One region of the Clostridioides sp. LIBA-7602 genome, then DNA from elsewhere that is predicted to be linked to it. Evidence: a T-box and tRNA genes for the amino acid it is inferred to sense, from the RefSeq annotation. Region 1 holds a T-box; the other regions hold tRNA genes.
The links. A T-box is a leader RNA that pairs with one kind of tRNA and senses whether it is charged. The one in region 1 lies ahead of alaS (alanine--tRNA ligase), so its partner is inferred to be a tRNA-Ala.

Region 2: it has a tRNA-Ala gene. The T-box ahead of alaS (alanine--tRNA ligase) is inferred to sense a tRNA for this amino acid. The anticodon was not compared.
Region 3: it has a tRNA-Ala gene. The T-box ahead of alaS (alanine--tRNA ligase) is inferred to sense a tRNA for this amino acid. The anticodon was not compared.
Region 4: it has a tRNA-Ala gene. The T-box ahead of alaS (alanine--tRNA ligase) is inferred to sense a tRNA for this amino acid. The anticodon was not compared.

The regions. Positions count from the first base shown of each region.
Region 1 is NZ_CP196991.1:1,372,278-1,374,483, forward strand. Features, by position in the region: gene mnmA (tRNA 2-thiouridine(34) synthase MnmA) at 1-725, shown strand, start outside; T-box leader at 868-1,107, shown strand; gene alaS (alanine--tRNA ligase) at 1,175-2,206, shown strand, end outside.
Region 2 is NZ_CP196991.1:151,972-154,177, reverse strand. Features, by position in the region: rRNA gene ACTG45_RS01050 (23S ribosomal RNA) at 1-625, opposite strand, end outside; tRNA gene ACTG45_RS01045 (tRNA-Ala) at 937-1,012, opposite strand; rRNA gene ACTG45_RS01040 (16S ribosomal RNA) at 1,068-2,206, opposite strand, start outside.
Region 3 is NZ_CP196991.1:135,881-138,086, forward strand. Features, by position in the region: rRNA gene ACTG45_RS00975 (16S ribosomal RNA) at 1-1,181, shown strand, start outside; tRNA gene ACTG45_RS00980 (tRNA-Ala) at 1,237-1,312, shown strand; rRNA gene ACTG45_RS00985 (23S ribosomal RNA) at 1,561-2,206, shown strand, end outside.
Region 4 is NZ_CP196991.1:146,350-148,555, forward strand. Features, by position in the region: rRNA gene ACTG45_RS01010 (16S ribosomal RNA) at 1-1,310, shown strand, start outside; tRNA gene ACTG45_RS01015 (tRNA-Ala) at 1,366-1,441, shown strand; rRNA gene ACTG45_RS01020 (23S ribosomal RNA) at 1,753-2,206, shown strand, end outside.

The DNA of each region.
Region 1 (2,206 bases):
GTTGTGATTATGTGGCTACAGGTCACTATGCAAAGATAGAAAAGGATGAAAGTACAGGAAGATATTTGCTAAAAAAATCTGTTACGGATAAAAAAGACCAAACTTATGCACTTTATAATCTTACACAAGAACAACTAGAACATACTTTATTGCCAATAGGTGATTATGAAAAAGATAGAGTAAGAGAAATTGCTAAAGAAATGGGAATGGCAGTCCACAATAAGCCTGATAGTCAGGAAATTTGTTTTGTTAAAGATAATGACTATGCAAATTATGTAAAAAAACATTCTAAAAAGCGTATTGAAGAAGGTTTTTTTGTAGATACTAAAGGAAATATACTTGGAAAACACAAGGGTATACTATACTATACAATAGGTCAAAGAAAAGGTCTTGGAATTACCTTTGGGAAACCAATGTTTGTAATAGATATAAATCCAATAAATAATACTATAATTCTTGGAGATAATGAAGAATTGTTTAAAAAAGAACTTATTGCAAAAGATGTTAACTTTATATCAATAAATAAATTAGAAGAACCACTAAGAGTTCAAGCAAAAATAAGATATTCAGCAAAACCATCACCAGCGACTATTCACAAAATAGGAGAAGATACTATTAAAATAGTTTTTGATGAAGCTCAAAGGGCTATTACTAAAGGTCAATCTGTAGTAATGTATGATGGAGACCTTGTAGTAGGTGGAGGAATAATCGAGAAAAGTTTATAAAAACATCTAAAAAATTAAAAAAATAAACAATAAAGTATATTAAAGTGGAATAAAGTTTATAAAATAAATTTATTGTATATGGAAATATAGTATTGATTAATTTTGTAAAATTTAGTAATATAATTAGTATATTAATTAAAAAGCAAATACAGTGATAAGGAATAGTAAAATATTTGATGTCTTACAGAGAGAGGGAAAATGCTGGAAGCCCTTAGAATACAATATTTGAAGCAGCCTTTTAGTAGCAATCTTGAACAATTTATATTATGTAAAGAATATATAAGTAGAGATTGACGGTAGTTACGTTATAGCTAAGGTTTTCCGAAGATATCATAGTTTTTATGATAATTAGGGTGGTACCGCGATTGTCCTCGCCCCTATAAATTTATTTATAGGGACGAGGTTTTTTATTTAAACGAAAAAATAAAATTTATTAGGAGGAACATAATATGGAAAAGATGGGATTAAACGAAATAAGAAGTAAGTTTTTAGAGTTTTTTGAGTCAAAAGGTCATTATGTAGCAAATAGTTATTCTTTAGTACCAAACAATGACAAGAGTTTATTACTTATAAATTCAGGTATGGCACCTTTGAAAAACTATTTTTCAGGTGTAGAAGTACCTCCAAATGTAAGAATGTGTACATCTCAGAAATGTATAAGAACAGGAGATATAGAAAATGTAGGTATAACTGCAAGACACGCTACATTCTTTGAAATGATGGGTAACTTTTCATTTGGAGATTACTTTAAAAGAGAATCAATTAAATGGGGATGGGAATTTGTTACAGAATGGTTAAATATACCAGAAGATAAGATTTGGGTAACTGTATATGAAGAAGATGATGATTCTTATGATATATGGGCAAAAGAAATGAATTTCCCAGAAGAAAGAATGGTTAGACTTGGGAAAGATGATAATTTCTGGGAAATAGGTACAGGTCCTTGTGGTCCTTGTTCAGAAATTTATTTCGATAGAGGAGAAGAGTATGGATGTGATAATCCAGATTGTAAACCAGGCTGTGATTGTGATAGATATTTGGAATTTTGGAACCATGTATTTACTCAATTTGATAGAGATGAAGAAGGAAACTATAGCTTATTAGAAAGTAAAAATATAGATACAGGTATGGGTCTTGAAAGAATGGGATGTATCATGCAAGGAGTTGATACTATCTTTGAAGTAGATACAATTAAGTCTATATTAGAAGCAGTTGAGAAATTAACAGGAGTAAAATATGGAGAGAATCCAAAAAATGATATATCACTAAGAATAATAACTGACCATATAAGGGCTGTAACGTTCTTAGTTAGCGATGGAGTACTTCCATCAAATGAAGGAAGAGGATATGTTCTTAGAAGACTTCTTAGACGTGCTGCTCGTCATGGTAAATTATTAGGTGTAAAAGAATTATTTTTACAGAAACTAATAGATGAAGTTATAAAAGTAAATGATAAAGCATATCCAGTTTTAGTTGAAAAA
Region 2 (2,206 bases), 1.2 Mb from region 1:
GTAACTCGTTGGCCCGTTCTACAAAAAGTACGCGGTCACACAAGAAATGTGCTTCCACAGCTTGTAAGTGCAGGGTTTCAGGTTCTATTTCACTCCCCTCCCGGGGTTCTTTTCACCTTTCCCTCACGGTACTATACGCTATCGGTCACTAGGTAGTATTTAGCCTTGGAGGGTGGTCCCTCCTGCTTCCCACAGGGTTTCACGTGTCCCGTGGTACTCTGGATCATATCTGAAGTCTTCTCGTTTAACATACAGGACTATTACCTTCTGTGGTGGGTCTTTCCAAACCTCTTCAATTACGATACCTCTTCGTTATGATATGTCCGCAACCCCAATAAAGAAAACTTTATTGGTTTGGGCTATTCCGCGTTCGCTCGCCGCTACTTACGGAATCGAATTTCTTTCTCTTCCTTCAGGTACTTAGATGTTTCAGTTCCCTGAGTTCCCCTCATTAAGCTATGTATTCACTTAATGATACTTAGACATTACTCTAAGTGAGTTTCCTCATTCGGAAATCTTCGGATCAAAGTTTACGTGCAACTCCCCGAAGCTTATCGCAGCTTATCACGTCCTTCATCGGCTCCTAGTGCCAAGGCATCCGCCCTGCACCCTTAATAACTTGACCAGTTAAAAAGGTTTGATAGATTAAAGTCTATCAACTTGATAATTTTAAAAAGTTATCAGCTTTATATCTTACAAATTAGATGTCATATCACTAAATATATATGCAGTTTTCAAAGTGCTAACGCACAACGCCAACGGATAAATCCCGTTGCTTAAAGTGCTAACGCACGTCGCCAACAAACAAACTTCACATTCGTTCAGTTTATTCTGTTGCTTAAGGTGCTAATGCACAAGGCTTGTATAAAAATAAGCTTAAAGTGCAATGTAAGAGTCTACTAGATAAATCAAAGATTTAAGTAATATGCTCTTAAATGGTGGAGATGAGGAGAGTCGAACTCCTGACCCCTTGCTTGCAAGGCAAGTGCTCTCCCAACTGAGCTACACCCCCAAATATGAAGTTCATAAAGAACTTTCAAAATTAAACAGTAGGCAATTCTCCTTAGAAAGGAGGTGATCCAGCCGCACCTTCCGATACGGCTACCTTGTTACGACTTCACCCCAGTTATTGATTCCACCTTCGACGACTTCTTCCAAAAGGTTAGATAATCGGCTTCGGGCGTCTCCAACTCCCGTGGTGTGACGGGCGGTGTGTACAAGACCCGGGAACGCATTCACCGCAGCATTCTGATCTGCGATTACTAGTAACTCCAGCTTCATGTAGGCGAGTTTCAGCCTACAATCCGAACTGAGAGTAGCTTTAAGGGATTAGCTCCACCTTACGGCTTGGCAACCCTCTGTACTACCCATTGTAGCACGTGTGTAGCCCTAAGCATAAGGGGCATGATGATTTGACGTCATCCCCACCTTCCTCCAGGTTATCCCTGGCAGTCTCTCTAGAGTGCCCAACTTAATGATGGCAACTAAAGACAAGGGTTGCGCTCGTTGCGGGACTTAACCCAACATCTCACGACACGAGCTGACGACAACCATGCACCACCTGTCACCAATGTCCCCGAAGGGAAGTCTCCGATTAAGGAGATGTCATTGGGATGTCAAGCTTAGGTAAGGTTCTTCGCGTTGCTTCGAATTAAACCACATGCTCCGCTACTTGTGCGGGTCCCCGTCAATTCCTTTGAGTTTCACTCTTGCGAGCGTACTTCCCAGGCGGAGTACTTAATGCGTTAGCTGCGGCACCGAGGGGGGTAACCCCCGACACCTAGTACTCATCGTTTACAGCGTGGACTACCAGGGTATCTAATCCTGTTTGCTCCCCACGCTTTCGTGCCTCAGCGTCAGTTACAGTCCAGAGAGCCGCCTTCGCAACTGGTGTTCCTCCTAATATCTACGCATTTCACCGCTACACTAGGAATTCCACTCTCCTCTCCTGCACTCAAGTCTCCCAGTTTCAAGAGCTTACTACGGTTGAGCCGTAGCCTTTCACTCCTGACTTGAAAGACCGCCTACGCACCCTTTACGCCCAGTAAATCCGGATAACGCTAGCCCCCTACGTATTACCGCGGCTGCTGGCACGTAGTTAGCCGGGGCTTCCTCCTCAAGTACCGTCATTATCTTCCTTGAGGACAGAGTTTTACGACCCGAAGGCCTTCATCACTCACGCGGCGTTGCTGCATCAGGCTTTCGC
Region 3 (2,206 bases), 1.2 Mb from region 1:
AAACTCCTACGGGAGGCAGCAGTGGGGAATATTGCACAATGGGCGAAAGCCTGATGCAGCAACGCCGCGTGAGTGATGAAGGCCTTCGGGTCGTAAAACTCTGTCCTCAAGGAAGATAATGACGGTACTTGAGGAGGAAGCCCCGGCTAACTACGTGCCAGCAGCCGCGGTAATACGTAGGGGGCTAGCGTTATCCGGATTTACTGGGCGTAAAGGGTGCGTAGGCGGTCTTTCAAGTCAGGAGTGAAAGGCTACGGCTCAACCGTAGTAAGCTCTTGAAACTGGGAGACTTGAGTGCAGGAGAGGAGAGTGGAATTCCTAGTGTAGCGGTGAAATGCGTAGATATTAGGAGGAACACCAGTTGCGAAGGCGGCTCTCTGGACTGTAACTGACGCTGAGGCACGAAAGCGTGGGGAGCAAACAGGATTAGATACCCTGGTAGTCCACGCTGTAAACGATGAGTACTAGGTGTCGGGGGTTACCCCCCTCGGTGCCGCAGCTAACGCATTAAGTACTCCGCCTGGGAAGTACGCTCGCAAGAGTGAAACTCAAAGGAATTGACGGGGACCCGCACAAGTAGCGGAGCATGTGGTTTAATTCGAAGCAACGCGAAGAACCTTACCTAAGCTTGACATCCCAATGACATCTCCTTAATCGGAGACTTCCCTTCGGGGACATTGGTGACAGGTGGTGCATGGTTGTCGTCAGCTCGTGTCGTGAGATGTTGGGTTAAGTCCCGCAACGAGCGCAACCCTTGTCTTTAGTTGCCATCATTAAGTTGGGCACTCTAGAGAGACTGCCAGGGATAACCTGGAGGAAGGTGGGGATGACGTCAAATCATCATGCCCCTTATGCTTAGGGCTACACACGTGCTACAATGGGTAGTACAGAGGGTTGCCAAGCCGTAAGGTGGAGCTAATCCCTTAAAGCTACTCTCAGTTCGGATTGTAGGCTGAAACTCGCCTACATGAAGCTGGAGTTACTAGTAATCGCAGATCAGAATGCTGCGGTGAATGCGTTCCCGGGTCTTGTACACACCGCCCGTCACACCACGGGAGTTGGAGACGCCCGAAGCCGATTATCTAACCTTTTGGAAGAAGTCGTCGAAGGTGGAATCAATAACTGGGGTGAAGTCGTAACAAGGTAGCCGTATCGGAAGGTGCGGCTGGATCACCTCCTTTCTAAGGAGAATTGCCTACTGTTTAATTTTGAAAGTTCTTTATGAACTTCATATTTGGGGGTGTAGCTCAGTTGGGAGAGCACTTGCCTTGCAAGCAAGGGGTCAGGAGTTCGACTCTCCTCATCTCCACCATTTAAGAGCATATTACTTAAATCTTTGATTTATCTAGTAGACTCTTATATGCACTTTAAGCTTATTTTTATACAAGCCTTGTGCGTTAGCACTTTAAGCAACGGGATTTATCCGTTGGCGCTGTGCGTTAGCACTTTGAAAACTGCATATATATTTAGTGATATGACATCTAATTTGTAATATATAAAGCTGATAACTTTTAAAAATTATCAAGTTGATAGACTTTAATCTATCAAACCTTTTTAACTGGTCAAGTTATTAAGGGTGCAGGGCGGATGCCTTGGCACTAGGAGCCGATGAAGGACGTGATAAGCTGCGATAAGCTTCGGGGAGTTGCACGTAAACTTTGATCCGAAGATTTCCGAATGAGGAAACTCACTTAGAGTAATGTCTAAGTATCATTAAGTGAATACATAGCTTAATGAGGGGAACTCAGGGAACTGAAACATCTAAGTACCTGAAGGAAGAGAAAGAAATTCGATTCCGTAAGTAGCGGCGAGCGAACGCGGAATAGCCCAAACCAATAAAGTTTTCTTTATTGGGGTTGCGGACATATCATAACGAAGAGGTATCGTAATTGAAGAGGTTTGGAAAGACCCACCACAGAAGGTAATAGTCCTGTATGTTAAACGAGAAGACTTTAGATATGATCCAGAGTACCACGGGACACGTGAAACCCTGTGGGAAGCAGGAGGGACCACCCTCCAAGGCTAAATACTACCTAGTGACCGATAGCGTATAGTACCGTGAGGGAAAGGTGAAAAGAACCCCGGGAGGGGAGTGAAATAGAACCTGAAACCCTGCACTTACAAGCTGTGGAAGCACATTTCTTGTGTGACCGCGTACTTTTTGTAGAACGGGCCAACGAGTTACGTTAAGTAGCAAGGTTAAGCA
Region 4 (2,206 bases), 1.2 Mb from region 1:
TCAAAGGTGAGCCAGTACAGGATGGACCCGCGTCTGATTAGCTAGTTGGTAAGGTAACGGCTTACCAAGGCGACGATCAGTAGCCGACCTGAGAGGGTGATCGGCCACATTGGAACTGAGACACGGTCCAAACTCCTACGGGAGGCAGCAGTGGGGAATATTGCACAATGGGCGAAAGCCTGATGCAGCAACGCCGCGTGAGTGATGAAGGCCTTCGGGTCGTAAAACTCTGTCCTCAAGGAAGATAATGACGGTACTTGAGGAGGAAGCCCCGGCTAACTACGTGCCAGCAGCCGCGGTAATACGTAGGGGGCTAGCGTTATCCGGATTTACTGGGCGTAAAGGGTGCGTAGGCGGTCTTTCAAGTCAGGAGTGAAAGGCTACGGCTCAACCGTAGTAAGCTCTTGAAACTGGGAGACTTGAGTGCAGGAGAGGAGAGTGGAATTCCTAGTGTAGCGGTGAAATGCGTAGATATTAGGAGGAACACCAGTTGCGAAGGCGGCTCTCTGGACTGTAACTGACGCTGAGGCACGAAAGCGTGGGGAGCAAACAGGATTAGATACCCTGGTAGTCCACGCTGTAAACGATGAGTACTAGGTGTCGGGGGTTACCCCCCTCGGTGCCGCAGCTAACGCATTAAGTACTCCGCCTGGGAAGTACGCTCGCAAGAGTGAAACTCAAAGGAATTGACGGGGACCCGCACAAGTAGCGGAGCATGTGGTTTAATTCGAAGCAACGCGAAGAACCTTACCTAAGCTTGACATCCCAATGACATCTCCTTAATCGGAGAGTTCCCTTCGGGGACATTGGTGACAGGTGGTGCATGGTTGTCGTCAGCTCGTGTCGTGAGATGTTGGGTTAAGTCCCGCAACGAGCGCAACCCTTGTCTTTAGTTGCCATCATTAAGTTGGGCACTCTAGAGAGACTGCCAGGGATAACCTGGAGGAAGGTGGGGATGACGTCAAATCATCATGCCCCTTATGCTTAGGGCTACACACGTGCTACAATGGGTAGTACAGAGGGTTGCCAAGCCGTAAGGTGGAGCTAATCCCTTAAAGCTACTCTCAGTTCGGATTGTAGGCTGAAACTCGCCTACATGAAGCTGGAGTTACTAGTAATCGCAGATCAGAATGCTGCGGTGAATGCGTTCCCGGGTCTTGTACACACCGCCCGTCACACCACGGGAGTTGGAGACGCCCGAAGCCGATTATCTAACCTTTTGGAAGAAGTCGTCGAAGGTGGAATCAATAACTGGGGTGAAGTCGTAACAAGGTAGCCGTATCGGAAGGTGCGGCTGGATCACCTCCTTTCTAAGGAGAATTGCCTACTGTTTAATTTTGAAAGTTCTTTATGAACTTCATATTTGGGGGTGTAGCTCAGTTGGGAGAGCACTTGCCTTGCAAGCAAGGGGTCAGGAGTTCGACTCTCCTCATCTCCACCATTTAAGAGCATATTACTTAAATCTTTGATTTATATAGTAGACTCTTACATTGCACTTTAAGCTTATTTTTATACAAGCCTTGTGCGTTAGCGCCTTAAGCAACAGAATAAACTGAACGAATGTGAAGTTTGTTTGTTGGCGACGTGCATTAGCACTTTAAGCAACAGGATTTATCCGTTGCCACTGTGCGTTAGTACTTTGAAAACTGCATATATATTTAGTGATATGACATCTAATTTGTAATATATAAAGCTGATAACTTTTTAAAATTATCAAGTTGATAGACTTTAATCTATCAAACCTTTTTAACTGGTCAAGTTATTAAGGGTGCAGGGCGGATGCCTTGGCACTAGGAGCCGATGAAGGACGTGATAAGCTGCGATAAGCTTCGGGGAGTTGCACGTAAACTTTGATCCGAAGATTTCCGAATGAGGAAACTCACTTAGAGTAATGTCTAAGTATCATTAAGTGAATACATAGCTTAATGAGGGGAACTCAGGGAACTGAAACATCTAAGTACCTGAAGGAAGAGAAAGAAATTCGATTCCGTAAGTAGCGGCGAGCGAACGCGGAATAGCCCAAACCAATAAAGTTTTCTTTATTGGGGTTGCGGACATATCATAACGAAGAGGTATCGTAATTGAAGAGGTTTGGAAAGACCCACCACAGAAGGTAATAGTCCTGTATGTTAAACGAGAAGACTTCAGATATGATCCAGAGTACCACGGGACACGTGAAACCCTGTGGGAAGCAGGAGGGACCACC